Regions from separate parts of the Streptomyces liliifuscus genome, predicted to be linked through region 3. Evidence: predicted binding sites of a transcription regulator. Region 3 holds the regulator's gene; each other region holds the start of a gene.
The links. Region 3 encodes HrcA, which represses chaperone genes, less so after heat shock. Its sites were predicted from a motif close to TTNGCACTCNGNNNNNCNGAGTGCNAA; they were not measured.

Region 1 (2,240 bases), 2.2 Mb from region 3:
GCGCTCCTGGAGCTTCTCGCGGTCGTAGTCCGAGTCGGAGTTCTCGATCTCGGCACGGATCTGGTTGACGCGACCGGCAACCTGGTCCGCCGAACCCGAGCCGTCGACGATCGTCGTCTCGTCCTTGGTGATGACGATCTTGCGAGCGCGACCGAGCAGCTCCAGGCCCGTGTTCTCGAGCTTGAGGCCGACCTCCTCGGAGATGACCTCGCCGCCCGTGAGGATGGCGATGTCGTTCAGCATCGCCTTGCGGCGGTCACCGAAGCCCGGAGCCTTGACGGCGACGGACTTGAAGGTGCCACGGATCTTGTTGACGACCAGGGTCGACAGGGCCTCGCCCTCGACGTCCTCGGCGATGATCAGCAGCGGCTTGCCCGACTGCATGACCTTCTCCAGGAGCGGGAGCAGGTCCTTGACGTTGGCGATCTTCGAGTTGGCGATCAGGATGTAGGGGTCGTCGAGGACGGCCTCCATACGCTCCATGTCGGTGGCGAAGTACGCCGAGATGTAGCCCTTGTCGAAGCGCATACCCTCGGTGAGCTCGAGCTCCAGACCGAAGGTCTGGGACTCCTCGACCGTGATGACGCCTTCCTTGCCGACCTTGTCCATCGCCTCGGCGATGAGCTCGCCGATCTGGGTGTCGGCGGCGGAGATGGAGGCCGTCGAAGCGATCTGCTCCTTGGTCTCGACATCCTTGGCCTGCTCAAGGAGGGCACCGGAGACGGCCTCGACGGCCTTCTCGATACCGCGCTTGAGAGCCATCGGGTTGGCGCCGGCCGCCACGTTGCGCAGGCCCTCGCGGACGAGTGCCTGGGCGAGGACGGTCGCGGTGGTCGTACCGTCACCGGCGACGTCGTCCGTCTTCTTGGCGACTTCCTTGACCAGCTCAGCGCCGATCTTCTCGTACGGGTCCTCGAGCTCGATCTCCTTGGCGATGGACACACCATCGTTGGTGATCGTGGGGGCGCCCCACTTCTTCTCGAGGACGACGTTGCGACCCTTGGGACCAAGGGTGACCTTGACGGCGTCGGCGAGCTGGTTCATCCCGCGCTCGAGACCGCGCCGTGCCTCCTCGTCGAACGCGATGATCTTGGCCATGTGAAGTGGTCCTCCCGGACTGGGGTGGAATCTCCAGGACCGCGCCCGCGCCCGCGACGGACGGCCTGCCGACCTCGTGGTTCCTTGCCCCACCCGGCCAGCGGGCCTCACCGACCCGGTCCTCGTTATCACTCTCACCTTCAGAGTGCTAACGCCAATGATTAGCACTCGACCCATGCGAGTGCAAGCGGCTCAGGATGATCCGCAGGTGGGAGCAGGTGGGGCGAGAGTGGAAAGAGGGGGCATGGACGGCGCGCGGGCGTGCCGAAGGGCCCGCACCCCGTGGGGTACGAGCCCTTCGGAAGAAGAACGTCGCTGCAGTAAGTCGGCGCGTGCTTCAGCCGGTCGCCAGTCGGACCATGTCCGCCTGCGGCCCCTTCTGGCCTTGCGAGATCTCAAAATCGACCCGCTGACCCTCTTCCAGGGTGCGGTAGCCGTCCATCTGAATCGCGCTGTAGTGGACGAAAACATCCGCACCACCGTCGACCGCGATGAAGCCGTACCCCTTCTCCGCGTTGAACCATTTGACGGTGCCCTGAGCCATGCCTAACTCCCCTATTACTGGCCCTTGCACAGACCCGCACTTCGCGGATCCGGGTCAGACCTCACCCCCCAACGGTTGGGGGTGTGCGCCGGAACGCGTCGACCGCGGCTGAATGTATCCGTCCAACTGCCGTCTGCAACAGGTCAATCCGACGAGAATTCCGGGCACGACCGATCGGGAATATGTGAAGAATTCACGAAGATTCAGGGCAAGTCGGGCCCCATGAATGCCATAAAAGGCTCAAAAAGGCGGGGCACTTTGGCTACTTCTTGTCGGGCTTCGGGCGGGATCTCAATGCGCCCGGCGTGCAGATCGAAGCAGGTTCCCCAACTGTACCGCGCTCAACCATACAGAATTGCCCCTTCCGCTTCTCTCACGGAGGGGGCAATTCGATGAACTCTCGGTGACGGCCGTTACCGAAGGTAATGATCAGCCCTCGGGGCGCCGCCCGGCGGTCAGCCGCCGGCGACCGCGGGAATGATCGAGACCCCGGCCCCGTCCGGCGTCGCCGTCTCAAGACCCTGCTCGAAGCGGACGTCGTCGTCGTTCACGTACACGTTGACGAACCGGCGCAGCTGCCCCTGGTCGTCCAGGACCC
Region 2 (2,240 bases), 2.7 Mb from region 3:
CACGCATCGAGGACTACCTGTGAGGAAGCGGCCGGCCGCCGCCGCAGCACTGCTCGCGGGCCTGGTCTGCCTGGCCGGCTGCGCCCAGTCCGTGGACCCCATCGAGCGGTTGGGCAAGAAGGCCGCGGAGAAGGTGCGCACGTACGGCCCCACCGAGGACCCGTACCGCCGCTGGGGGCTGTCCGCCCCGCTCGCGCCGGCGCCGAAGCCGCCCGGCCGGCGGCCCTCCGCCCGTAGCGCGGGACCGGGCCTGCCGCCCGTGGTCGACCGTGTCCCCACCCGCGACCGGGTCGTCTTCCTGACCTTCGAGGACGGTGCCGAGAAGGACCCGGGGTTCGTCGACATGGTCCGTGAGCTGCGGCTGCCGGTCACGATGTTCCTCACGGACAGTGTCGTCGGGCCGGGGTACGCCCACTTCGGCCGGCTCCGCGCGGTCGGTGCGACCGTGCAGAACCACACGCTCGACCATCCGTACCTGCCGGGTCTCCCGTACGCCGGTCAGCGGGCCGAGATCTGTGGGCAGCAGGAGAAGCTCAAGCAGCGCTTCGGTATCCGGCCGCGGCTCTTTCGGCCGCCCTACGGCGACTACAACACCGACACTCTGCGTGCTGCCGCCGACTGCGGGGTGGCCGCCGTCGTCCTCTGGCGTGACGCCGACCGCCTTCGCCCGGGCGACGTCCTTCACTGCCCGGAGGGCCGTGGCGGTGCGAGTCTCACTCGGACAACAGCCAAGATCCTGAACCGGGTCCAGGACCAGGGCTTCACGGTCGCCCGCCTGGAGGACTACCTCTAGCGATTTCTCGCCCCCGCCGCCCCTACCCATTCCCGTCCCTTTTCGGGGGCCGGCCCCCGAACCCCCGCTCCTCAAACGCCGGAGGGGCTGAGGATTCGGACGCTGGAGGGGCTGAATACTTCGCGGCCCGGGCCGACATTTTCAGCCCGTCCGGCGTTTGAGGACGAGGCCGTTCAGGCCGATGAGCGGGGGGCTGGGGGCGGCAGCCCCCAGGGGCGTTCACCCGTGGCACCGGGCGCCGAACATCCCCTGACCGCCGGAGGCAACTGGCACTCCGCTTGACCGAGTGCTAATCGCAGTCATAGTCTCAGGCCTGGCACTCACCGCAGGAGAGTGCCAATAGCGACGGGCAGGTCCGGCACCCGCGACGACGGATCCACCTGGTCGCCACCTCAGACAGTTAACCCCGTGAGATCTCCGAAGGGGGAGGTCGGATCGTGACGACCACCAGCTCCAAGGTTGCCATCAAGCCGCTTGAGGACCGCATTGTGGTCCAGCCGCTCGACGCCGAGCAGACCACGGCCTCTGGCCTGGTCATCCCGGACACCGCCAAGGAGAAGCCCCAGGAGGGCGTCGTCCTGGCCGTTGGCCCGGGCCGCTTCGAGAACGGCGAGCGTCTTCCGCTCGACGTCAAGACCGGCGATGTCGTGCTGTACAGCAAGTACGGCGGCACCGAGGTGAAGTACAACGGCGAGGAGTACCTCGTCCTCTCGGCTCGCGACGTGCTCGCGATCGTCGAGAAGTAATTCACCCGGCATTACCAGCATTGCAGTGAACTGCGCCCCTGGCCCCCGCGACCTTATGAAGCCGGGCGTCGGGGGCGCAGTTCGTTTCACCCACGTTTTCCGAGAGGGCTGAACCGCTCCCATGGCGAAGATCCTGAAGTTCGACGAGGACGCCCGTCGCGCCCTCGAGCGCGGCGTCAACAAGCTTGCCGACACGGTCAAGGTGACGATCGGCCCCAAGGGCCGCAACGTCGTCATCGACAAGAAGTTCGGCGCACCCACCATCACCAACGACGGTGTCACCATCGCCCGCGAGGTCGAGCTCGACGACCCGTACGAGAACCTCGGCGCCCAGCTGGTGAAGGAGGTGGCGACCAAGACCAACGACATCGCGGGTGACGGTACGACCACCGCCACCGTGCTGGCCCAGGCGCTCGTCCGCGAGGGCCTGAAGAACGTCGCCGCCGGCGCGTCCCCCGCCCTCCTGAAGAAGGGCATCGACGCGGCCGTCGCCGCGGTCTCCGAGGAGCTCCTCGCGACCGCGCGCCCGATCGACGAGAAGTCCGACATCGCCGCCGTCGCCGGTCTGTCCGCCCAGGACAGCCAGGTCGGCGAGCTCATCGCCGAGGCGATGGACAAGGTCGGCAAGGACGGTGTCATCACCGTCGAGGAGTCCAACACCTTCGGTCTGGAGCTGGACTTCACCGAGGGCATGGCCTTCG
Region 3 (2,240 bases):
TCCAGCGGCACCTTGGTGCCGAGAGAGGCCGCGGTCATCGGGATGGTGACCGTGCAGTGCAGGTCGTCGCCGCGCCGCTGGAAGGTGGAGTGCGCGACCTCGTGGATCTCGACGTACAGGTCACCGGCGGGACCACCACCGGGTCCGACCTCGCCCTCGCCCGCGAGCTGGATCCGCGTGCCGTTGTCGACACCGGCGGGAATCTTCACGGTCAGGGTCCGCCGCGAGCGGACCCGCCCGTCACCGGCGCACTCGGGGCACGGCGTCGGAACGACCGTGCCGAACCCCTGGCACTGCGGACACGGCCGGGACGTCATGACCTGGCCCAGGAAGGACCGCGTGACCTGGGACACCTCACCGCGCCCGCGGCACATGTCACAGGTCTGCGCGGAGGTGCCGGGTGCGGCGCCCTCGCCACTGCACGTCGTACACACGACGGCCGTGTCGACCTGGATGTCCTTCGTCGTGCCGAAGGCCGCCTCGTCGAGGTCGATCTCCAGCCGGATCATCGCGTCCTGGCCGCGCCGCGTGCGCGACCGCGGGCCCCGCTGCGACGCCGTGCCGAAGAAGGCGTCCATGATGTCCGAGAAGTTCCCGAACCCGCCGGCGCCGAAGCCGCCCGCGCCCTGGCCGCCCGCCTGGGACAGCGGGTCACCGCCGAGGTCGTAGACCTGCTTCTTCTGCGGGTCCGACAACACCTCGTACGCGGCGTTGATCTCCTTGAAGCGCTCTTGCGTCTTCGGATCGGGATTGACGTCCGGATGCAGCTCGCGTGCGAGCCGCCGGAATGCCTTCTTGATCTCGTCCTGGGACGCGTCGCGGCGCACGCCGAGTACGGCGTAGTAGTCCGTGGCCACTTACGACTCCGCCAGGATCTGTCCTACGTACCGTGCCACCGCTCGTACCGCTCCCATCGTTCCGGGGTAATCCATGCGCGTCGGTCCGACGACGCCAAGTTTTGCTACTGCCTCGACGCCCGAACCGTAGCCGACCGAGACGACGGACGTGGAGTTGAGTCCCTCATGGGCGTTCTCGTGACCGATCCGTACGGCCATGCCCGAATCATTGACCTCACCAAGGAGTTTGAGGAGAACGACCTGCTCCTCAAGGGCCTCCAGGACCGGACGGATGGTGAGGGGAAAGTCATGTCCGAAGCGGGTCAGATTGGCGGTGCCGCCGATCATCAGCCGCTCCTCGGTCTCCTCGACGAGGGTCTCCATGAGGGTGGAGAGCACCGTCGCGACCGTACCCCTGTCGTCCGACTCGAAAGCATCGGGGAGATCCTGCACCAGCTGCGGGACGTCCGCGAAACGGCGGCCCGCGATCCGGCTGTTGAGCCGCGCGCGTAGATCCGCCACGGAGGCCTCCCCGAAGGGCGCCGGGCAGTCCACCATGCGCTGCTCGACCCGGCCGGTGTCCGTGATCAGTACGAGCATGACGCGGGCCGGGGCCAGCGACAGCAGCTCCACATGACGCACGGTCGAGCGGGTGAGCGAGGGGTACTGCACGACGGCGACCTGCCGGGTGAGCTGCGCGAGGAGCCGGACGGTCCGCCCCACGACGTCGTCGAGGTCGACGGCGTTGTCGAGGAAGCTGTGGATCGCCCGCCGCTCCGGCGCGGTCATCGGCTTGACGCCCGCGAGTCTGTCGACGAAGAGGCGGTAGCCCTTGTCCGTGGGGATACGGCCGGCGCTGGTGTGCGGCTGGGCGATGTAGCCCTCGTCCTCGAGGACGGCCATGTCGTTACGGACGGTCGCCGGGGAGACGCCCAGCCGGTGGCGCTCCGTGAGCGCCTTGGAACCGACCGGCTCCTCGGTGCCCACGTAGTCCTGGACGATGGCGCGCAGCACTTCGAGCCTGCGTTCACTGAGCATCGCGCACACCTCCAGCTGGTCTTCCCCGCGGTCTTCGATGCGGTCCTCGATCATCCTCGATCGTCTTGCCTGGCACTCAGCCCGCGCGAGTGCCAGCATCCCCGCGCCAAGTGTACGGCCGGTAGGTGCGCCCCGGGCAAGGGCGGCTCCGCGATGTCACGACGACGTGTACGGGGCTGTCCTGCTCTGTCCCGACTACTGTCTGCGCACTTCATGGGGCGTAGGGCCAGGTCCTGTCGTCAAATCCCCGTCGCCCGCCGGAAGGGCCGACAGGCGGGGATGTGACGACAGGGCCTAGCGTCGGCGTATGAGGGTGACTTGGGAAGAGGCCGGGTGGGAGGAACTGGGGCCGCGTGTGGGGCGCTG

Region 1: a site for HrcA is predicted at 1,224-1,250, ahead of groL (chaperonin GroEL). Genes of this name have one in related genera too.
Region 2: a site for HrcA is predicted at 1,060-1,086, ahead of groES (co-chaperone GroES). Genes of this name have one in related genera too.

The regions. Positions count from the first base shown of each region.
Region 1 covers NZ_CP066831.1:5,014,846-5,017,085, forward strand. The annotation lists gene groL (chaperonin GroEL) at 1-1,098, opposite strand, end outside; gene JEQ17_RS21175 (cold-shock protein) at 1,436-1,642, opposite strand; gene JEQ17_RS21180 (MoaD/ThiS family protein) at 2,098-2,240, opposite strand, start outside.
Region 2 covers NZ_CP066831.1:4,511,309-4,513,548, reverse strand. The annotation lists gene JEQ17_RS19025 (polysaccharide deacetylase family protein) at 1-23, shown strand, start outside; gene JEQ17_RS19020 (polysaccharide deacetylase family protein) at 20-793, shown strand; gene groES (co-chaperone GroES) at 1,231-1,539, shown strand; gene groL (chaperonin GroEL) at 1,661-2,240, shown strand, end outside.
Region 3 covers NZ_CP066831.1:7,218,001-7,220,240, reverse strand. The annotation lists gene dnaJ (molecular chaperone DnaJ) at 1-857, opposite strand, end outside; gene hrcA (heat-inducible transcriptional repressor HrcA) at 858-1,874, opposite strand; partial or broken gene JEQ17_RS31075 (MBL fold metallo-hydrolase) at 2,182-2,240, shown strand, end outside.